Regions from separate parts of the Micromonospora sp. NPDC047521 genome, predicted to be linked through region 2. Evidence: riboswitches for the same ligand, from Rfam matches in the RefSeq annotation. Region 2 holds a riboswitch; each other region holds the start of a gene.
What was found. A riboswitch is a leader RNA that binds a small molecule or an ion and turns the genes downstream of it on or off. The one in region 2 is predicted to bind cyclic di-AMP.
Positions count from the first base shown of each region.

Region 1: it holds a riboswitch for cyclic di-AMP, as region 2 does, so the genes downstream of both, ACZ6N8_RS06305 (C40 family peptidase) here and ACZ6N8_RS04015 (coiled-coil domain-containing protein) in region 2, are expected to answer to the same signal.
Region 3: it holds a riboswitch for cyclic di-AMP, as region 2 does, so the genes downstream of both, ACZ6N8_RS28930 (transglycosylase family protein) here and ACZ6N8_RS04015 (coiled-coil domain-containing protein) in region 2, are expected to answer to the same signal.

Region 1 is NZ_JBVJGN010000002.1:502,362-508,538, forward strand. Features, by position in the region: gene ACZ6N8_RS06295 (zinc metalloprotease) at 1-869, shown strand, start outside; gene ACZ6N8_RS06300 (pyridoxamine 5'-phosphate oxidase family protein) at 938-1,495, opposite strand; gene ACZ6N8_RS06305 (C40 family peptidase) at 1,665-2,705, opposite strand; cyclic di-AMP (ydaO/yuaA leader) riboswitch at 2,719-2,855, opposite strand; gene ACZ6N8_RS06310 (N-acetylmuramoyl-L-alanine amidase) at 3,091-5,070, shown strand; gene ACZ6N8_RS06315 (C40 family peptidase) at 5,146-6,165, opposite strand.
Region 2 is NZ_JBVJGN010000002.1:27,229-35,188, reverse strand. Features, by position in the region: gene ACZ6N8_RS04020 (carbonic anhydrase) at 221-940, shown strand; gene ACZ6N8_RS04015 (coiled-coil domain-containing protein) at 997-2,016, opposite strand; cyclic di-AMP (ydaO/yuaA leader) riboswitch at 2,021-2,151, opposite strand; gene ACZ6N8_RS04010 (YibE/F family protein) at 2,318-3,688, opposite strand; gene ACZ6N8_RS04005 (heavy metal translocating P-type ATPase) at 4,001-6,040, shown strand; gene ACZ6N8_RS04000 (metal-sensitive transcriptional regulator) at 6,047-6,343, opposite strand; gene ACZ6N8_RS03995 (heavy-metal-associated domain-containing protein) at 6,440-6,667, shown strand; gene ACZ6N8_RS03990 (hypothetical protein) at 6,664-7,614, shown strand; gene ACZ6N8_RS03985 (heavy metal translocating P-type ATPase) at 7,627-7,960, shown strand, end outside.
Region 3 is NZ_JBVJGN010000020.1:33,665-41,624, forward strand. Features, by position in the region: gene ACZ6N8_RS28895 (glutamate synthase-related protein) at 1-790, shown strand, start outside; gene ACZ6N8_RS28900 (GNAT family N-acetyltransferase) at 861-1,385, shown strand; gene ACZ6N8_RS28905 (GNAT family N-acetyltransferase) at 1,382-1,876, shown strand; gene ACZ6N8_RS28910 (helix-turn-helix transcriptional regulator) at 1,845-2,843, opposite strand; gene ACZ6N8_RS28915 (VOC family protein) at 2,931-3,368, shown strand; gene dinB (DNA polymerase IV) at 3,434-4,621, shown strand; gene ACZ6N8_RS28925 (hypothetical protein) at 4,728-5,087, shown strand; gene ACZ6N8_RS28930 (transglycosylase family protein) at 5,162-5,836, opposite strand; cyclic di-AMP (ydaO/yuaA leader) riboswitch at 5,835-6,005, opposite strand; gene ACZ6N8_RS28935 (ThuA domain-containing protein) at 6,160-6,813, opposite strand; gene htpG (molecular chaperone HtpG) at 6,899-7,960, opposite strand, start outside.

The DNA.
Region 1 (6,177 bases), 470 kb from region 2:
CCGCGGCGCCCGGCGGCGCCTGCGCCGAGCCGGCAGACAGCCACTCCAACGCCCGGATGAAGCCCGGTGCGGAGGCCAAGCACGACCCGAACGAGCTGACCGCGAAGCAGGTCCGCGAGCGGGACGCGGACCTCGCGGCGGCGCTGCGCGAGCGCGCCAGCTTCCGCACCGGCGCGGGCGAGACGGCGCTGGCCACGGTCACCATCCCGGTGGTCGTGCACGTGATCCAGGAGAACAGCACGCGGGCCGGCGGCAACATCCCCGACTCGATGATCACCTCGCAGATCACCGTGCTGAACCAGGCCTACGCCGGCTCGACCGGCGGAGCGGTCACCGCGTTCGCCTTCCGACTCGACAAGATCAACCGGGTGACGAACCCGTCGTGGTACCCGATCGTGCAGGGCTCGTCGGCGGAGCGGTCGATGAAGTCCTCACTGCGGGTGGGCGGCAAGAACACCCTCAACATCTACCTCGGTGAGCTGAGCAACGACCTGCTGGGCTGGGCGACCTTCCCGCAGCGCAACCTGAGCAGCATGGACGGCGTGGTCGCGCTGAACGAGTCGCTGCCGGGCGGCACCGCCACCAACTACAACCAGGGCGACACCGGCACCCACGAGGTCGGCCACTGGCTGAACCTCTACCACACCTTCCAGGGTGGCTGCGGCGGCTCGGGTGACGGCGTCAGCGACACCCCGGCCGAGGCGTCGCCGGCCTACCAGTGCCCGACCGGGCGCAACACCTGCTCGGCGACCGGGCTGGACCCGATCACCAACTTCATGGACTACACCTACGACTCGTGCATGTACCAGTTCACCCCGGGACAGGCGAGCCGCATGATCACCGCGTGGAACGCCTACCGCGCCGCGTAGCTTCTCCGCGTACACCCGGTGCCGGCTCCGTCACGACGGAGCCGGCACCGGCGTCTTTCTGGCCGTGGTCAGGCGGCCGTGCACTGCACGTCACGGCTGCGACGGGTCGGCCGCGCCGGCGGTACGGCGACAGGCGCGGCAGCCACCGGCGGAGCGTGCGGATCGAGCCAGACCTGCACGGCCGGCCGGCCCGGCGCGTAACCCGGAATGCCCGCGACGGGCTGCTCGCGGCGGGTCAACATCGCCACGTCGACGGTGAACTCGAACAGCCGCCAGTCGGCGTGCGGCTCGGCCCGGGCACCCTGGGCCAACCGGGCCAGCTGGGCGGGGTCGGTCACCGGTCGGGCGTGACCCGCCACGTACGCCTCGTCGTCGCTCTCCTCAGGCGGGAACGAGTGCAGCGCGTAACGGCCGTCCCGTTCGAGGTCACGGCGCTTCGGGGAGTCGATGACGAAGCAGAACAAGCCCTCGTCGGTGATGACCGGGGAAACCGGATGGACCCGGGGCCCGCCGTCGGCGCGGACCGTGGCCAGGTAGCCGAAGCCCGGCCCGTACTGCTGGAGGAGAACGCGGATCCCGTCGGCGAGTCGGGGCTCGTCGGCGGCGAATTCGGACCAGGAAGCCATGTGGGCATTCTATCGAACAAATGTACGACCAGCGACCTCGACGCGCTGGTCACCGGCACCGAATCCCAGCCGGGCCTGGCAGCACTGGCGCACCTGGCCGACCCGCTGAGGCAAGAACGACGAGGGCCCGCCGCGAACGGATCGCGACGGGCCCTTCGGTCACCTCTGATCAGCCGGGGCGGCCGTAGCTGTGGATCGGGCCGTCGTCGACCTTCTTCATCTTGACCGGCTGACCGGCCTGGGAGGCGTGCACCACCCAGCCGTTGCCGACGTACATGCCGACGTGGTGGATGTCGCTGTAGTAGAACACCAGGTCACCGGGGCGCAGGTCGGCCCGGCTGACGTTCTTCGTGACCCGGCTCTGCGCGGCGGCGTTGTGCGGCAGGCTCACGCCGGCCTTCGCCCACGCGGCGAGCATCAGCCCGGAGCAGTCGTACGAGTTCGGGCCCTCGGCCCCCCACACGTAGGGCTTGCCGATCTGCGCGCAGGCGAACTTCACCGCCGTGCCGGCAGCACCGCCGGGGTAGCTCGCCGGGCAGGGCGCGGGGCGCAGCGGGCCGCCGCCCCCGTTGCCGTACACCTTGAGGCGCAGCTTCTGTAGGCGGTCGATCTCCTCGTTGATCTGCTTCTTCTTCGCCGCCAGCTGGGCCTCGGTGCGGGTCAGCTGGGACACCATCTCGTCGAGCGGAGCCTTCTTCGCGGCCAACTCGTCGCGCAGGTCGGCCACCTCGCGGACGTCCTGCTGCTGGTTGTGCGCGAAACGGTCGAGCATTTCGAGCTGCCCGACGACCTCGCTCGGCGACCGGCTGCCCAGCACGGCGTTGACGGTGGAGACGTTCTCGCCCTTGTACGCGCGCACGGCCAGGGCGCTGACCTTGTCCATCGCGGCGTCGACCTGACGCTCCAGCGGGGCGATCTGGGCGGCCAACGCGTCGGCCTGCCTGCGCTTGGCGGCGAGGTCGATCCGGGTGGCGTTGTGCCGTTCGATGATCGGTTCGAGTTTGTTCCAGTCGGCGTCGATCTGGCGTTCGATCTCGGCGACCGACGGGTCGGCGTGGGCCGCGGTGGCGCTGCCGGTCAGGACGACGGCGACGCCGGCCAGTGCGGCGAGAGCGGTGGTGAAGCGGGACCAGCGTGGGCGCGGCACGATCGACGTCGGGCCGGCTGGCGCCGACCGCTCGGACGACGGCCGCGGGGCATGGAGTGCCACCGGGGTTCCGTTCTCCTTCTTCCTGACCGCCTACCGGGTTAGCTGACGGGTTCGGGCGGGAAGTTGGCGCCCTACCGCAGTGGCTGCGGATTCACCCCGGGGGGACGTGGGTCCCCGGTTCGCTCGGAAGCGACTCGGCGGTGTCGGTCCGTTACCGCCCGGGCTGGGCGGACCTGCTGTCGGGCCGACAAATGACCAGAGTAGAGACGCCCGTTACCGATCCGCAACCCGTGCGGCCGTGACACTCCGTACCGATTGGAGAGAGTCACGGGGCGTACGCGAAGATTTCTTTCCGAAGACTTCGACAGATGGAAAGGTATTGACGCAGGCTCCCGGGCGGCGCGAAGGTGACCTCACCTTCATCCGCGCAAATCTGGGGGGTTCGATGCACCGTCCAACCCTGTCCGCCGGCCGGCTCGCCCTGCTCGCCGCCGCCGTGGTCGCCGCCTCGACCGCGATACCGCCACCCGCCGGCGCCGCAGCGGCGCCCGCCCCCGACCGCCAGCAGCAGTACGCCGCCGCGGCGACCGAGTACGGCGTGCCGACCACCGTGCTGCTCGGTGTCTCCTACCTGGAGTCCCGCTGGGACAGCAACGGCGGCACACCGAGCACCAGCGGCGGCTACGGCCCGATGCACCTGACCGACGCCCGCCACGTCGCCGCCCTGCCCGGACGCGGCCACCACGACACCGGCACCGAGGACCCGCGCGGCGACGACTCCCGGCCCGCGCTGGCACCCGCGACCCCACCCGCCGAGGACCCCGCGCCACCCCCGGCCGCGTTGCAGACCGTGGACGCCGCCGCCGCGCTGACCGGCGCCGCACCCGAGTCGCTGCGTACCGACCCGAACGCCAACATCCGTGGCGGGGCGGCGCTGCTCGCGTCGTACCAGCGGGAGTTGGGTGCCCCGGTCGGAGCCGGCACCGACCCGGCCACCTGGTACGGCGCGGTGGCCCGCTACGCCGGCGCGGACAGCGCCGACGCCGCGGCGGCCTTCGCCGACGAGGTCTTCACCACGATCAGCGCCGGCGAGTCCCGGGTGACCGACGACGGCCAGCGGATCACGCTGCCGGCCAGCGCGGTACGACCGGAGCGCTCCTGGCTGGACCGGCTGGGTCTGCGTCGCCTCGCCCGCCCGGACGGGCTGGAGTGCCCCCGCACCATCTCCTGCGAGTGGATCCCGGCGCCCTACCAGGCGTTCGGCGACGGCGACTACGGCAACCACGACCTCTCCGACCGGCCCGCCCGGCAGAAGATCGAGTACATCGTCATCCACGACACCGAGGCGAGCTGGGCGACCACGCTGAAGCTCGTCCAGGACCCGACGTACGTGAGCTGGCACTACTCGCTGCGATCGGTGGACGGGCACATCGCCCAGCACGTGAAGACCAAGGACGTCGGCTGGCACGCCGGCAACTGGTACGTCAACGCCAAGTCGATCGGGCTGGAGCACGAGGGCTTCGCCGCCCAGGGCACCTGGTACACCGAGGCGATGTACCGGACCTCGGCGAAGCTCGTCCGGCACCTCGCGCTGCGGCTCGGCATCCCGCTGGACCGCCAGCACATCATCGGCCACGACAACGTGCCCGGCACCGTCGCGTCGACAGTACGCGGAATGCACTGGGACCCGGGGCCGTACTGGGACTGGACGCACTACTTCGACCTGCTGCACGCTCCGCGACTGGACACCGGCACCCCGGCCACCGGCCTCGTCCGGATCGACCCGGACTACGCCACCAACCAGCCCGCGTTCATCGGATGCGTCACCCCCGGCGTGCCGTGCACACCGCGCGGCTCCTCGTCGGTGGTGCTGCGCGCCGCGCCGTCCGCGGACGCGCCGCTGGTGAACGACATCGCGCTGCGCCCCGACGGCACCCCGAACACCATGGAGGTGTCCGACCACGGCGCCCGGGCCTCCGCCGGCCAGACGTACGCCCTCGCCGGCCGGCAGGGTGACTGGACGGCCATCTGGTACCTCGGACAGAAGGCCTGGTTCCACAACCCGGCGTCCGCCCCCACCGCGAGCTGGACGGTCGGCGTGGTTGCCGTCCCGAAGCCCGGCCGGGCCACCATCCCGGTGTACGGGCGGGCGTACCCGGAGGAGGCCGCCTACCCCGAGGGCGTGCCCTACCAGACCATCTCCCCGTTGCAGTACACCCTGGCCGCCGGTCAGCGGTACTCCGTCGGCGCGGTGCTGGCCGGCGAGTACTACCGGGCCAGCACGTTCGACGGCTCATCGCCCGGCGACTGGACCGTGATCCGCGGCAAGAACCGGTACGCGCAGATCCAGTTCGGCCACCGCATCATGTACGTCAACCTGGCCGACGTGCAGTTGCTGCCGTCCCCGGTGGGCGCGCCCCGCTGACCGGCAACTCCTGAGAAACCACGACGGCCCCCAGTCGGTGACCGGGGGCCGTCGTCGTGCCTGGGCGGATCAGTTTTATTTCTTGGGCGGCCTACGGAACCCGGCGACAGGCATGTTGTTGATGCTCGCCACCTGCACCGGCTTACCGGCGCGTGGCGCGTGCACCATCAGGTCGTTGCCGAGGTACAGGCCGACGTGGTGCAGGTCGCTGAAGAAGAAGACCAGATCACCGGGACGAGCATCGGCCCGGGAGACGACCTCGCCCTCTTTCCACTGGGCACCGGTGTGGTGGGTGAGGTAGATCCCGGCCGACTTGTACGCGTACTGGGTCAGCCCCGAGCAGTCGAACGAGTTCGGGCCGGTGGCACCCCAGACGTAGGGATCGCCGACCTGCTGGCAGGCGGTCTTGATCGCCTTCTGCGCGGCGGTGTTGGCCACACCGTTGATGGTCGGGCAGCCGGCCGTCTTGATCGTGGTCTTCGGCAGGGACGCCTCGAGCTTCTTGATCTCGGCGTCGATCTGCTTCTTCTTGGCGGCCAGCTCGTTCTGCTGCTCGGTCTGGGTGGCGATCAACGTGTCGAGCTTCTGCTTCTCGCCGTCGTACTTGGCCCGCACGGCAAGCACGCCCTCGACCTGCTTGCGCTCCTGCGCGGCGAGCCGGTCGAGAACGGTGAGCTGCTCGGTGAGCGTGTCCGGCTTGGCGGCGACCAGCAGGGCGCCGATGTCGTGCGACGGGCCGGAGATGTAGTAGCGGGAGGCGAGGTCACCGACCCGGTTCAGGGCCAGCTCGCTCTGCAGCGCCAACGGCTCGATCTTTTTCTGGAGGTCCGCCGACTTCTGCCGGTTGACCTTCAGCTGCGAGCGCACCTTGTTGTACTGCTCGATCGTGGGCTCCAACTGCTCCCACTTCTTGTCGATCTGGGCCTCGATCTCGTCGACCGTGGGCTCGGCCTGTGCCGGCGCGGCGAGCACACCGGCACCGACGGCCGCCGCGGCGACCAGGACGAGCAGACGGTGGGCGACCCGGCGCAACCTGCCCGGCCGCGCGGACAGTCCCGGGGCGTGACGATGAGGGGGCATGGTTGCCACCGGCATCGACTCCTTTGC
Region 2 (7,960 bases):
CGGTTGTCCGTCCCACTCGTCACCCTGCCATCGAGGCTCGCCGGCCCTGCCTCCGGGGCGGCGTCGCGGAAGCGACTCTGGCCGTCAACGTATGAAATCTATATCACGCATACCTTGACGCATCTTGTGGTGCGTGTGACCGTGGAGCGGGCCAGCGCCCGCCACCGGCCGGTCGAACAGCCGGCTGACCAGGTCAGATGCGTGGAAACGAGGTGCGGGAATGAGCCTTCCCGGAGCATCCGGCGGGCAGCCGGGTCCGCAGCGGAGCGCCGACCAGTCGTCGACGATCACCGAGCCGGCCCTGGCGTACGCCGAGCTGGCCGCCGGCAACCGGCGCTTCGTCAGCGGCTCCCCGCGCCACCCCAACCAGGACGCCGGGCACCGGGCCGCGGTCGCCGACGGGCAGCACCCGTTCGCGGTGATCGTCGGCTGCTCCGACTCCCGACTCGCCGCCGAGATCATCTTCGACCGGGGGCTGGGTGACCTGTTCGTGGTCCGCACGGCCGGGCACACGACCGGCCCGGAGGTGCTGGGCAGCGTGGAGTACGCGGTGACGGTGCTCGGCACCCCGCTCGTGGTGGTGCTGGGCCACGACTCGTGCGGCGCGGTCCAGGCAGCCCGTGAGGTCGCCTCCACCGGCGTGGCGCCCGAAGGGCACCTCGGCGCAGTCGTGGACGCCGTGCTGCCCAGCCTCCGTCGCGCCGCCGCCGACGGTGTCGACGACATCGACGGCATCGTCGACATCCACATCGCACAGACCGTCGAGGCGTTGCTGGAACAGTCGTCCGTGCTGGCCGACGCGGTGACGCGGGGGCGGTGCGCGGTGGTGGGCGTGTCGTACCGGCTCGCCGCCGGTGTGGTGCGCCCGGTCGCGGCCGTTCCGGCAGGCGTCGCCTCGCTCGACGTACCCGACGGGCCGTCGACGCCCGCCGCCGCCTGACGCGACGAGGGCCGCCCCGCGGTGCGGGACGGCCCTCGATCAGCTGAGCGGGTGGGTCAGAGCAGCGACATGTGGACGTGGTCGGTGTGGTTCGACGGCCCGCTGTACGACTTCCAGCCGGTCGCCGGGAACCAGATCTGCCGGTTCCAGATCACGTAGTAGATGCCGAGGCGGTCGGCGTTGCGGATGAGGAACGCGGCGACGTTGTTGCCGTACGTCCGGGTGTCGTCGTTGTGCCACGGGCTGAAGCCGCTCTTCTGCAACGACCAGTCGCAGGCGCGGCCCTTCGGGTGCTCCCACGGCCCGCCGGAGCGGTAGCAGCCCACGAACCTGTTGAAGCCGGCCCGCTTGACCTCCTTGTACGCGTGCAGCGTGCGCGGCGTGACGCAGCCGGACGTGGTCGGGTCGTCCTCGCTGCACGACTGCGGCTTCCAGTCGCCGTCGGCGGTGCGTCCCGGACCGATCCGGGCGACCGGCGACGTGGCGTCCACCAGGCCTCCGGTGAAGCCCTTCCCACCGACGAGGGCGAGCGCCTTGTCCGCGTCGCGCTTCTCCTTCGCCATCAGGGCGGTCTGCTTCTGCTGCTCCCGTACCTCCGCGTCGAGAAGCAGCTTCGCCTGTTCGGCGCGGGCCTTCACCGCGTTGACCTCGGAGAGCTTCTTCTCGTTGACCATGTTCATCTCGTCGAGCGCGGCGGCCCGCCTGACGAACGAGTCGGGGGCGTCGCTCTCCAGCAGCATCGCGATGGCGCCGATCCGACCGGTCCGGTAGGACTGGGCGGCGATCTGACTGACCTGCGGGGCCAGGGCGTCCAGCTCGGCCTTCGCGCGGTCCACCTCGGCCGCCAGCTCCGCCTGCCGCTTCTTGGACTTGTCCAGCTGGGACTTGGCCGCCACGTAGTCCCGGTTGGTCTTCTCGATGACGTCGTTGAGCAGTGTCGGCTCGCCGTCCTCCTCGTGCCCGGACGGCGTCGGCGTCGTCGGGGCGGCGTTCGCCGGGAGGGGGCCGGCGAGCACGGTCAGTGCGGCGATCACGGCCACCACGGGCGTCAACCAGCGGCGTAGGGGTGCCGTCACGATGTTCCCTTCCGTCGACCGCCGACCGGGTTAGCTGACGGGTTCGGGGCGGAAGTGGCCCCTACCGCTGACGCGGATTCACCCCACGTACCTGGGTTCCCGGCTCGCCGGCTGGCGATTGGGCGGTGGCACCGCAGGCGCCGATTCGCGCCTTCGGCGGTGACCGGCAGCGAGGTTACCCGAGAGTCGCCCCCCTGAGCTACGTCCCGATGCCGACTAAAAGCGTCATTTCGCCATGGCGTTGAGTGACCAGTGATGCGGTTCTCAGGCCGGATGCCCGATCTGGTCACGCTGAGGAGTGTCACCATGCCGTATCCGTGCTCCTGTTCGGCTCTGGCCACCCGTCGGTGGCGGTGGGCGGGGGTGTCGTCCGCGTCCGGTCCGGTCCGTCCACCGGGACCGTTCGCGGGGAGCTCAGTGCGGCCAGGGCCTCCGCCCGGTCCGGCTCGGGCCGGGGGACGGGGACGTCGTCGGCCGGCTCGGCGCTCGACCGTCCGGCGGCGGTCACCACCGCGGCCAGCCCGGTGGTCAGCGGCACGGCGGCGATGAGGCCGAGGGTGGCCACGGCGCTGCGGACGATCTCCTGCGCCAGGAACTCGCTGGTGAGGATCTGCCCGAGGGGGCGCGTGTCGGCGGTGAGCAGGAGCAGCAGGGGCAGCGAGGCGCCCGCGTACGCCAGCACGATCGTGTTGACCGTGGAGGCGATGTGCGCCCGGCCGACCCGGGTGGCCGCCCGGTAGAGCTGCAACCGGGTCAGCCCCGGGTTGGCGTTCGCCAGTTCGGTGACGGTGGCCGCCTGGGTGACCGTCACGTCGTCGAGCACCCCGAGCGAGCCGATGATGATCCCGGCGAGCAGGAGGCCGTGCAGGTCCACGTCGGCCTGGAACATCGACAGCGTGGTGGCGTCCTCGCTGCCGAAACCGGTGAGGTGGGTGGCGGCGGTGGCGATGGTGGCGAGCACGCCGGTGAGGACCAGGCTGCCCAGGGTGCCGAGGACAGCTACCGAGGTCTGCGCGGTCACCCCGTGCGTCAGGTAGAGCACCACGAACATGATCAGGGCGGCACCGACCACCGCGACGACAAGCGGTGACCGGCCGGCGGCGATGCCCGGCAGCACGAAGGTGAGCAGGATGGCGAAGCTGGCGGCCAGCCCGGCGAGCGCGGCCAGGCCACGCCACCTGCCGAACGCGACGATCGCGGCGGCGAAGATCACCGCCAGCCACACCAGCGGTGTGCCGCGCTGGTGTTCGGCGATGTTCCAGTTGCTGGCGCCGGGGTCGGCGGGGTCGGTCAGCTCGACCAGGATCACCTCGTCGCCGACGTCGACCCGGGGTGCTCCGGGGCCGTCCGGTACCGGTGTCTGGACCTGCTGCCCGGCGCTCGGCCCGTCCTGCACCCGGAGGTCCACCGTGCCGCACCGCCCGTCGCCGGCGTTCGGCGTGCCCTCCGGGGTCTGCGGCGTGGGCGGGCACGGTTCGGTAACCACGCGGGTCACTGTGCCGTGGTAGCGCGGGACGTCCGCGCCCCCGCCGGTCTGCGGGGAGTCGCCCCGAGGCCAGAGCACCACAGCCGCGAGCACCGTGGCGACGAACAGGGGTACCACGGTCGCGACGAGGATCCGCCGTACCCGGGGAGGGGCGGACGGAACGGAACGGCTGTGGTCGGAACCCAATGCGAGACTCCCAACGAATCCGGTGCGGGGTACGTGCCGGCGGGCCGGTCGGTTCACCGTCGCCGCGGAAATGCGGTGACGGGCGCGGCGGATCGCGGGATGCCGATCGCTTGATCACGTACGGTGAACGACTGGCTGGACCGGCCGGGGGCGCCGCCGTGTCGCGGCGGCACCGGTGCCGGACTGCGCAGCGTGATCCGGAGGGCCATCGTCGGAATGCTAACCACACAGGCTGTGGGGCGCAGGTCGTGGCGGAGTGTCGGGGTCCCCGAACCGCCCGCGCGGCGGAGTGCGACCCGTGATCGTGGAGTCATGCACGCTGAGTCACCACATGGTCCGCACGGTCAGCATCACGGTGGGCACGACAAGCACGCCGGTCACGATCCGGCGATGTTCCGCCGCCGGTTCTGGGTCTGCCTGGTGCTCACCGTGCCGGTGGTGCTGACCAGTCACCTCGTGGCGGACCGGCTCGGTCCGCGCTGGGACGTGCCGGGGAGTTCCTGGGTGGGGCCGGCGCTCGGCTCGGTGGTGTTCTGGTGGGGCGGCTGGCCGTTCCTGGTCGGCGCGGTCCGGGAGGTGCGGGACCGGGCACCGGGGATGATGCTGCTTGTCGCGATGGCGATCACCGTCGCCTACACCGCGTCGCTGGCCACCAGCGTCGGCGCGTTCGACCTGGACTTCTGGTGGGAGTTGGCGGCGCTGGTCACCATCATGCTGCTCGGGCACTGGCAGGAGATGAAGGCCATCGGGCAGGCCCGGGGAGCCCTCGCGGCGCTTGCCGCGCTGCTGCCCGACGAGGCCGAGCGGGTGGCCGCCGACGGCCGGGTCGAACCGGTGCCGGTGGACGCGCTGCGGGTCGGCGACGTGCTGCTGGTCCGCCCGGGTGGCCGGGTGCCGGCCGACGGGGTCATCGTCGAGGGCGGTGCCGAGCTGGACGAGTCGATGATCACCGGCGAGTCGCGGCCGGTCGCCCGCGCGGCCGGCGGCCGGGTGGTGGCGGGCACTGTCGCCACCGACTCGGCGATCCGGGTCCGGGTCGAGGCGCTTGGTGAGCAGACCGCCCTCGCCGGCATCCAGCGCATGGTCGCCGAGGCGCAGCGCTCGGGCGGTCGGGCCCAGCTGCTGGCCGACCGGTTCGCCGCCGCGTTGTTCTACCTGGCCACCGGGACCGCCGTGCTGACCGTGCTGGTCTGGACGGCGCTGGGCCGGACCGACGAGGCGCTGGTCCGCGCGGTAACCGTCCTGGTGATCGCCTGCCCGCACGCGCTCGGCCTGGCCATTCCGCTTGTCGTCGCGCTCTCCACGGCGGTGGCCGCGCGATCCGGGATCCTGGTGAAGGACCGGTTGGCGTTGGAGCGGATGCGGACCGTCGGCGCGGTGCTCTTCGACAAGACCGGCACGCTGACCCGGGGCGAGCACACCGTCTCCGACGTGACTGTGACGCCTGGCGTGGAGCGGGACGAGGCGCTGCGCATCGCCGCCGGCGTCGAGTCGGACAGCGAGCATCCGCTGGCCCGGGCGGTAGTCGCGGCGGCCGGGTCCGCGGGTCCGGCCCCGGCCCACAGGTTCCGGTCGCTGCCGGGCCGCGGTGTGCGGGCGACAGTCGAGGGTACGGAGTACGCGGTGGGTGGGCCGGCGCTGCTTCGCGAGTTGGGGGTGTCGCTCCCGGCCGACCTGGAGACGGCGACCGGGCGCTGGTCGGCGCGGGGTGCGGCGGTGCTGCATCTGGTGCGGCTGCCGGACACCGTGCTCGGCGCGTTCGCGGTGACCGACGAGGTGCGTCCGGAGGCCCGACGGGCGGTCGACGAGCTGCGCGCCGAAGGCGTCCGGACCATCGCCATGATCACCGGGGATGCGCGGCCGGTGGCCGAGGCGGTCGCCGCCGAACTCGGGTTCCGCCCCGGTGTCGACGAGGTCTTCGCCGAGGTGCTGCCGGCGGACAAGGACGGCCGGGTGGCCGATCTCCAGCGGCGGGGGCTGACCGTGGCGATGGTCGGTGACGGGGTGAACGACGCGCCCGCGCTGGCCCGCGCCGACGTGGGCATCGCGATCGGTGCGGGCACCGACGTGGCGATCGAGTCGGCCGGGGTGGTGCTCGCCTCGTCGGACCCGCGTGGGGTGGGCGCCGTGGTGCGGCTGTCCCGGGCGTCGTACCGCAAGATGCGGCAGAACCTGGCCTGGGCGGCGGGCTACAACGTGGTGGCGCTGCCCCTGGCGGCCGGGGTGCTGGCCTGGGCCGGGGTGGCGTTGAGCCCGGCGCTGGCCGCCGTGCTGATGTCGGCGTCCACGGTCGTGGTGGCGCTCAACGCCCAGTTGCTGCGCCGGGTCCGGCTCTACCCGGAGTCGGACTGAGGGGCGTCAGCCGCGCTTCATCAGCCGGCCGACGGCCGCCATCATCTCGGTGGCCATCTCGTCGGCCCGACCCTCGGCGGCGCCCTCGTGCATGCAGTGCCGCGCGTGGCCGTCGAGCAGACCCAGCGCCACCTTGTCGAGGGCGGCCTGGATCGCGGAGATCTGGGTGAGCACGTCGATGCAGTAGCGGTCGTCGTCGACCATCTTCTCGATGCCCCGGACCTGGCCCTCGACGCGGCGGAGCCGCGCGAGCAGCTGGTCCTTGCTGGCGGTGTACCCGCGGATCGGGGTGGGTGCGGTCATGCCGACCAGGATAGCCTACCCCTGGGGGGTATGGTACGGTCCAACCTGACGGATACCCCCACCGGGTACCGGTAGCGAGGCAGAGGAGACGGTCTGATGGTCAACACCACGTACCAGGTGCAGGGCATGACCTGTGGGCACTGCGTCAGCGCGGTCAGCGCCGAGGTCAGCGCCCTCGACGGTGTACGCGACGTCCAGGTCGACCTCGCCAGCGGCCAGGTCACCGTGAGCAGCGACCAGCCGCTGGACGTGGCGTCCGTCCGGGCCGCCGTCGACGAGGCCGGCTACGAGCTCGTGGACGGCTCATCCGGAGGTCCGGCGTGAACACGGTGACCCGACTGGGCGGTTTCGCCCTCGGTCTCGTGGCGGTCTTCGGCACGGCGTACGGGGTCGGCCGCGTGGTCGACCCCGGCGTCCCCACCGCGGAGATCCGGCACGACGGCGAAGCCGCCCACTCCGACGGGGAGCACGACGAACCGGTCGACCGGTTCCCCGGCGGCCTGCTCGTCTCCGACCGTGGGTACACCCTCGCCCCGGTCGCCGCCCCGGCCGGCGAGTTCGCCTTCACTGTCGACGGCCCGGACGGCCGCCCGGTCACCAGCTACGACGTCGCACACGACAAGCGGATGCACCTGATCGTGGCCCGCCGGGACCTCTCCGGCTTCCGGCACGTCCACCCCGACCTGACTTCGGACGGCACCTGGCGGGTCGCCACCCCGCTGGCCGGTCCCGGGCAGTGGCGGGCTTTCGCCGATTTCACCCCGACCGGTGGCGAGCCGCTGACCCTGGGGGTGGACGTGACAGTCCCCGGCGAGTTGACCGAGCGGCCGCTGCCAGCCCCGGCGACAAGCACAAGCGTCGACGGCTACACGGTCACCCTGGCCGGCGAGCCGCAGCCCGGCCGCACCTCGCCGCTCACCCTGACGATCAGCCGGGACGGGCAGCCGGTCACCGACCTGGAGCCCTACCTGGGCGCGTACGGGCACCTGGTGGCGCTGCGCCGGGGTGATCTGGCGTACCTGCACGTGCACCCGGCCGGGACGCCCGGCGACGGCCGTACCCGCCCCGGCCCGGGCGTCACCTTCCTCGCCGAGGTGCCGTCGGCCGGCACCTACCGGCTCTACCTCGACTTCCGGCACGGCGGAGCGGTGCACACCGCCGAGTTCACGGTCGTCGCCGGCGCCGCCACGGCCGGGGGCGATCCCCGCCCGAGCGGAACCACGCCGACCGGGGAGGCCGAGCACGGCACCCCCGGGCACGGGCACAACTGACGGGACCAGACGATGACCACCACCAGCAGACCGCTGCCCGAGGCGCCGAACCGGATCGAGTTGGCGATCGGGGGGATGACCTGCGCCGCCTGCGCCGCCCGGATCGAGAAGAAGCTGAACCGGATGGACGGGGTGAGCGCCACGGTCAACTACGCCACCGAGAAGGCCACCGTCCGCTACGTCGACGGCGTCACACCTGACGACCTCATCGACACCGTGCAGAAGACCGGTTACACGGCGGCGCTGCCGGCGCCGCCGGCCAGCACCGAGGAGCCGGTGGACCCGCTGAGGGGGCCGCGTACCCGGCTCTGGGTGTCGGCGGCGCTCAGCGTGCCAGTGGTCCTGC
Region 3 (7,960 bases), on a different contig from region 2:
CTGCGTCAGCCCGTCCCGGCACGCCGAGTTCTCCGACTGCGACAGCCTGCTCGACTGGGTGGAGTTGCTGGCCGCCGAGACGGGCCTGCCGGTCGGCATCAAGTCAGCGGTCGGCGACCTCGGCTTCTGGCAGGAACTGGCCACCCTGATGCGCGACACCGGCCGGGGCGTCGACTTCGTGACGATCGACGGCGGCGAGGGCGGCACCGGCGCCGCGCCGCTGATCTTCACCGACTCGGTGTCTCTCCCGTTCCAGCAGGGCTTCTCCCGGGTCTACAAGGTCTTCGCCGAGCACGACCTGCACGAACAGGTGGTGTTCGTCGGCGCCGGCAAGCTCGGCCTGCCGGACAACGCCATCGTGGCCTTCGCGCTGGGCTGCGACATGGTCAACGTGGGTCGGGAGGCGATGCTCTCGATCGGCTGCATCCAGGCGCAGAAGTGCCACACCGACACCTGCCCCACCGGCGTCGCGACGCAGAACGCCTGGCTGGCCCGAGGCCTGGACCCGACCCTGAAGTCGGTCCGGGCGGCCAACTATCTGGCGACGCTGCGCCGCGACCTCACCAAGGTCGCCGAGGCGTGCGGCGTCGAACACCCAGGCCTGATCGACACCGACGCCGTGGAGATCCTGGACGGTCGCACCGGCTCCACCCCACTGCACGAGGTGTACGGCTACCGACCGGGATGGGGGCTGCCGTCGCCCGCCGACCAGGCGGAGATCATCCGACTGATGACCCCGGAGGTGCCGCAGGGCGGCAGCGCCCCGCCGTCGGCCACCGCCGTCGGTTGACCTCCCGCCCCAGGTCGGCAGGGGCGATAACCCCGTGCGGCCGGCGGCGCCGCACGCCTATGGTGGCGCGGTGCTGATCAGACGCGAGACACCCGCCGACGTCGATGCCATCCGGGCGGTGCACTCCGCGGCCTTCGTCGCGCCGGCCGGCGGTGACGGCGTCCCCGTCGAGGCCACCCTCGTCGACGCGCTGCGCGCCGACGACTGCTGGCTACCCGCGTACTCCCTGGTGGCGACCGACGCGGACGGCCAGGTGGTGGGGCACGTGGTGGGCACCCGCGCCCGGGTGGCCGGTGAGCCCGTGGCGGTGGGCCTGGGGCCGCTGGGCGTGCTGCCCGGGTGGCAGCGGCGCGGGGTGGGCAGCGCGTTGATGCACGCGGTGCTCGGCGCGGCCGACGCGCGCGACGAACCCCTGGTGGTACTGCTCGGGCACCCCGACTACTACCCGCGCTTCGGGTTCCGGCCGGCGGTCGAGGTGGGCGTCACCCCGCCGCGGCCGTGGGGCCCGCAGTACTTCATGGCCCGCCCGATGAACGCGTGGCGCGACACGATCCGGGGCGAGTTCCGCTACGCCCGCCCGTTCGACGACCTGTGATCCCGCCGCACGTCCGCCGCCGCCGCGCCACCGACCTGGATGGATGTGTCGCGGCCCTCGCCGAGGTGCACCGGGTCGACGGGTACCCGATGAACTGGCCCGCCGACCCGCACCGGTGGTTGTGCGAACCGCGACCGGCACGGGCCTGGGTCGCCGTCGCGCCGGACGCGGCCATCGTGGGACATGTCGCGGTGCACAGGTTGTCCGAGGCCGACCGGCCGACAGCCGAGGTGGCGCGCCTCTTCGTGGCGCCGGCCGCGCGCGGGCTGGCGCTCGGCGACGCGCTGCTGGCCCGCGCCCGACGGTGGGCGGACGAGCGCGCGATGGACCTGGTGCTCGAGGTGGCCGTGCGGGACGCCGCTGCCGTCGCGCTCTACGAACGCACCGGGTGGCGGTGCACGGGCACCCGCACGGCACCGTGGACCGCTCCGGACGGCGGCCCGGTGTCGTTGCGGGAGTTCACCGTCCGCGCCCGGCCCGCCCCGGACTGACCGGGCCCGGTTCGGCGGGCTCGGCCATCGCCGCCAGGCGGCGCGCCAGACCGGCGGCGGCGTCACGCAGCTCCGCGGGCTCCACCACCTGCACCTCGTAGGTCAGGCGGGCGATGTGCGCGGCGAGCCAGTCCAGATCGTCGCCGCCGACGAGCAGCACACACCACCCGTCGCGGTCGTCCTCGACGCGGCCCACCTGCGGCGGCACCGACGCCCGCACCTGGTCGGGGTGGGCGCGTACCCGCACCCGGGCGACGTACCGGTACGGCGACCCGGTGACCGACCGCTGCACGAAGGCGACCGGGTCGGGATGCGCGCGGGGCCGGAAGCGCCAGGTCGTGGCCACCGCCGTACGCATCCGGTCCAGGCGGAACGTCCGCCAGTCGGCCCGATCGACGTCCCAGGCCATCAGGTACCACCGTCGGCCGGTGGTGACCATCCGGACCGGCTCGACCGTCCGCTCGCGCTCCCCGTCCCGTCCGGGGTAGCCGAACCGCACCCGCACCGCGTCGCGGCAGGCCCGTGCCAGCATCACCAGCAGCTCCGCGTCGATCTCGACGACCGGCCCGATGAGCGTCTCCGTGGCGCCGTGCACCGCCCGCACCTCGGCGCGCAGCCGTGACGGCATCACCTGGTCGAGCTTGGCCAGCGCCCGCAGGGCCGCGTCGCCCGCCCCGGTGACCGTGCCCCCGGACGCCAGCCGCAGGGAGACGGCGGTCGCGATCGCCTCCTCGTCGTCAAGCAGCAACGGCGGCAGCCGGGTGCCCGCGCCGAGCTGATAGCCGCCACCGACACCTGACACCGCGCGCACCGGATACCCGAGCGTCCGCAGGCGTTGCACGTCGCGGCGGACGCAGCGGTCGGTGACGCGCAGCTGCGCGGCGAGGTCGGCGGCCGTCCAGGACGGTCGTCGTTGCAGCAGCGCCAACAACCGCAGAACCCGCTCGGTGGTCGCCTCGACACTCACCCGCCGATCGTTGCACGGATCTAGGAACGATCCTGTCCGCGATTTCCGAAAGGCTGGGACCATGACCGACGAGATCAGGGAGCTGCCATGCCACGCGACGTGCAGATCACGTTCGACTGCGCCGACCCGGCCGCGCTGGCCAGGTTCTGGGCCGAGGCGCTCGGCTACCGGCTGCAGGGCCCGCCCGGCGGCTTCGAGTCGTGGGAGCAGGCACTCGACGCGATGGGCGTTCCGCCGGAGAACCGCAACGACGCCTCGGCGGTGGTCGACCCCGAGGGCTCCCGACCACGGCTGTTCTTCCAGCGCGTACCCGAGGGCAAGCAGGTCAAGAATCGCGTCCACCTGGATGTCCGCGCGGCGCCGGGCCTCGCCGGGGACGAGCGGATGGCGGCCCTCGAAGCGGAGGCCGAACGGCTCGTCGCGTACGGCGCCACCCGGCTCGCCCGACACGAACCCGCTCCCCCGCTGGGCACCGGCCACCTCGTCATGGCCGACCCCGAGGGCAACGAATTCTGCCTCGACTGATCGACACGTGACCGCGTTCGCCCAGGTCACTGTCGTGGCGACAGGCGCTATGCGAACATGTGTACGTGTCGCCCGGGGCCACCATCCTGCACGCCGACCTGGACGCCTTCTACGCGTCGGTCGAGCAGCGCGACGACCCACGCCTGCGAGGACGCCCGGTGATCGTCGGCGGCGGGGTGGTGCTCGCGGCCAGCTACGAGGCGAAGGCACGGGGCGTCCGCAGCGCGATGGGCGGCCAGCAGGCACGCCGGCTGTGCCCCGACGCGATAGTGGTGCCACCGCGCATGTCGGCGTACACGGTGGCGAGCCGAGCGGTGTTCGAGATCTTCCGGCGGACCACCCCGCTGGTCGAGGGGCTCTCCATCGACGAGGCGTTCCTGGACGTGGGCGGCCTGCGCCGCCTGGTCGGGCCCCCGGCCGACATCGCCGAGGGTCTGCGTCGGGAGGTCCGCGAGCAGGTCGGCCTGCCCATCACGGTGGGCGTGGCGCGGACGAAGTTCCTGGCGAAGGTGGCAAGCGGGGTGGCGAAACCGGACGGGCTGCTGGTGGTCGCACCCGACGGCGAACTGGCGTTCCTGCATCCGCTGCCGGTCGAGCGGCTCTGGGGTGTCGGTCCGATCACCGCCGCGAGGCTGCGCGAACGCCGGATCCGTACGGTCGGCGACGTGGCCCGGCTCGGTGAGGCGGCGCTGGTCTCGCTGCTCGGCGCGGGCGCGGGCCGGCACCTGCACGCTCTGGCCCACAACCGTGACCCCCGGCCGGTGCAGGTGGGCCGCAGGCGTGGGTCGATGGGGGCGCAGCACGCGCTGAGCCGCGCCCCGCACGCGGCGGCCGAGCTGGACGCGATCCTCGCCGGCCTGGTCGACCGGGTCACCAGGCGGATGCGGGCCGCCGGACGGGCCGGACGCACGGTGGTGCTGCGGCTGCGCTTCGGCGACTACACGCGGGCCACCCGCTCGCACACGGTGGGCAAGGCGACCGCGGACACCACACAGGTGCTCGCCGCCGCACGGGCGCTGCTGCGGGCGACCCAGCCCGAGATCGACAGGCGGGGCGTGACCCTGATCGGCGTCTCGGTGGGCAACCTCGACGACAACCCGGTCCAGCCGGAGCTGCCCTTCCAACCCGACCCCGGCACCGACCTCGACGCGGCGGTCGACGCGGTCCGCGACCGGTTCGGATCGGCGGCCCTCACCCGGGCGGTGCTGCTCGGCCGCGATCCCGGCGTCGAGATGCCGCTATTGCCCGACTGATGGCCGCGTTTCCTGCGATCGGTGACACATCACAGCAGGTCGGCGGTTTAGCCGACCGCCCACGGGTGACCCTTGAGGGGAACAGCCTGACGAGGGGGGCCCTACGATGTCCGACGACACCAGCAACCGACCGAGCCGTCGCGTCGAGCGTCCGCACGACGTGACCGACCCACTGCTCTGGCAGCTCGCGGTCGACGTGCTGAGCGCCCACGAGCCGGACGACGAGGGGCACTGCCGCAATCTCCAGTGCGCCGGCCAGGGGTGGCCGTGCGAGGCCCGCACCGGCGCCGAGCACTCGCTGCGGCTGGCCCGCGGCGAGTCCACGTCGGTCGAGATGACAGTCGACGACGTACGGGACGAGAGCCGCCCCGGCTGGCCCGGCGGGACCGCGCCGCGCTGGGGCCGCAACGCCGGGCCGCTGCCCGCACAGCAGCGGGAGCAGAGGGCGTCCGCCACCGCGGCCTGACCGCGACCCGCGTCGTCACGCGCGAACGCTCGGCCGGTGACCCGGCCGAGCGTTCGTGCGTCATGCGTCGTGCGTCAGAGGCTGAGCCGCTGACCCGGGAAGATCAGACCCGGGTCGGCGCCGATCAGCTGCCGGTTGCGCTCGTACAGCGCCTGCCAGCCGCCGGTCGAGCGCTGGCGGTCGGCGATCTCCGACAGGGTGTCGCCCGGCTTGACGGTGTACGTCTCGCCGCCCGCCGCGGGCGCGGTGCGCTCGTTGTCGCGCGTCGCCGGCTTCTCGCCGCGCGACGGCCCGGGCTTCGAGCTCGACTCCGTCGACTTCGTTGACTTGGTCGACTTCGTTGACTTGGTGGACTTCGTTGACTTGGTGGCGGAGCCGCCCGACGAGCCGCCCTTCTTGCCGCAGGTCGGCCAAGCGCCGATGCCCTGCCCGTCGAGCACGTTCTCGGCGACGGCGATCTGCTCGCCGCGGCTGGCCAGGTCGGCGCGTGCGGCGTACTTCTTGCCGCCGTAACCGGCCCAGGTGCTCTGCGAGAACTGCAACCCGCCGTAGTAACCGTTACCGGTGTTGGTCTTCCAGTTGCCGCCGGACTCGCACTTGGCGATCGCGTCCCAGTTGACGCCGGCCTGCGCCGGGGCGGCCGGGCCGAAGAGGGCGACAGCACCGGTGACCGCGCCGACGGCAAGGGTGCCGACGGCGAGGCGGCGGGTGGTGACCCGTCGATGACGGGGCGTGTGAGCAGAAGTCATGAATTTCCTCCACGCCGGCGAGGTGAGCTGTCGGGTTCGGGCCGAGGAGCCCGGCCGCGCGGTGGCGGCTTCACCCCGAGGTGACGTGCACCGGAAAACCTGGGTCCCCCGCTCCTGCCCGGTGGACTGGGTTCCGACGACCGGGGGCAGGATTTGGCGTTGCCGGCCGTGGTGTCCGCAGTGGCGAACCCGACCGACGTTAGGCACGGTCGGTGACGAACGCCCACTCGCTGTGAAGTTCTTCACCGGGCAGCGCTCCGCGTTGCGCCCACCGGTTGCGGGCCTCGCGGCACTGTGCAGTGACCACGATGGACCGTTTGCGATCAGCGCTCTGGGCGGAGCCAGGCGACGATTCGACGCAGCAGCTCGACGTGGCCTGGCGACTCGTACGACCGGCCGTCGTGGCCGAGGGCGCTGTAGACGATCCGGCTGTCCCCTGCCGTGCGGGCCCAGACGAGCGGGTGGAAGACGCCGCCCTCCCGGTGCCCGTAGAGCGGCTCGATGTGGACGCCATCGACCCGTTCCAGGTCGGTGTAGCGCTCGTCGAAGACCTCGATGTCGCCGAGCCCTTCGGTGATCGGATGCGCGACGGCGGTCCGCCGGATGAGACTGGAACCGATCGGCGGATGGAACGAACGGCCGTGCTCCCAGGCGGCGCCGATCGTGGCACGCCAGCTCGGCACCCGGGGGAACGCGAGGGTCGCGCTGTGGACGGCGAGCAGGTTGCCGCCGCCGGCCAGGAAGCCGTCGAGAACGAGCCCGAAGAGCGCGTCGTCGGGGACCGGGGAGGACCGGTCGGCGCTCGCGTTCACCACCAGCAGTCGGGCACCGTCGAGCGCGGTAGCGAGCCGGTCGACGGACGTCACGACGGCGGCACCACCGATCATGTCCGCGAGGATGGCGCTGGTCTGCGCCAACGGGTGCCAGGGGTCGCCGTGCGGCCCCTGGCCGCTGAAGATCACTGTGCCGACAGGCACGGGCCCTCCCGGAATCGACGTTCGGGCAGAGGTCAGGGTCGCGTACCGGCGGGGCCCCTGCCGGGTGCCCCGCCGGTCGGAGCGACTACAGGGTGCGGGCCAGCCGGTCGGCGAGCGTCCGGGTGAAGCGGGCCGGGTCGGCCAGTTCGCCGCCCTCGGCGAGCACCGCCAGGCCGTACAGCAGCTCGGCCGTCTCGGTCAGGGTTTCGGAGGAGTCGCCCTGCTCGTGGGCCTTGCGCAGCCCGGCGACCAGCGGATGACCCGGGTTGATCTCCAGGATCCGCTTGGTGGACGGAATCTCGTGCCCCATCGCCCGGTACATCTTCTCCAGCGTCGGGGTGAGATCGTGCGCGTCCCCGACGACGCAGGCCGGTGAGGTGGTCAGCCGCGACGACAGGCGGACCTCCCGGACACTGTCGGCGAGGGTGGCGCCCAGCCATTCGACGAGCGCGGCGAACTCCTGCCGCTGCTGCTCACGTTCGGTCTCGGCCTGCTGCTTCTCCTCGTCGGTGTCCAGGTCGACCTCGCCCTTGGCGATGGAGCGCAACTGCCGGCCGTCGTAGGTGCCGACCCGCTCGACCCACACCTCGTCGACGGGGTCGGTCAGGAGCAGCACCTCGTGGCCCTTGGCCCGGAACGCCTCCAGGTGCGGAGAGTTCTCGATGGTGGCCCGGGAGTCGCCTGTGGCGTACCAGATGTCGCTCTGGCCGTCCTTCATCCGCGAGACGTAGCCGGCGAGGTCGGTGGGCTCGGCCGGGTCGTTGGTGGACGCCAACGACAGGATCTCCAGCAGGGTGTCCCGGTTGTCGGTGTCGTCGATCAGCCCTTCCTTGACGACAGTGCCGAACTCGGTCCAGAAGGTGCGGTACCGCTCGGGGTGGTTGGCCTTGAGGTCCTTGACCGTGGCGAGGACCTTCTTGACCAGACGGCGGCGGACGATCTGGATCTGCCGGTCCTGTTGCAGGATCTCGCGGGAGATGTTCAGCGACAGGTCGTGCGCGTCGACCACGCCCTTGACGAAGCGCAGGTAGGTGGGGACCAGCGCCTCGCAGTCGTCCATGATGAACACGCGCTTGACGTAGAGCTGGACGCCGCGGCGGCCCTGCGGGGCGAACATGTCGAGCGGGGCGTGGCTGGGCAGGAACAG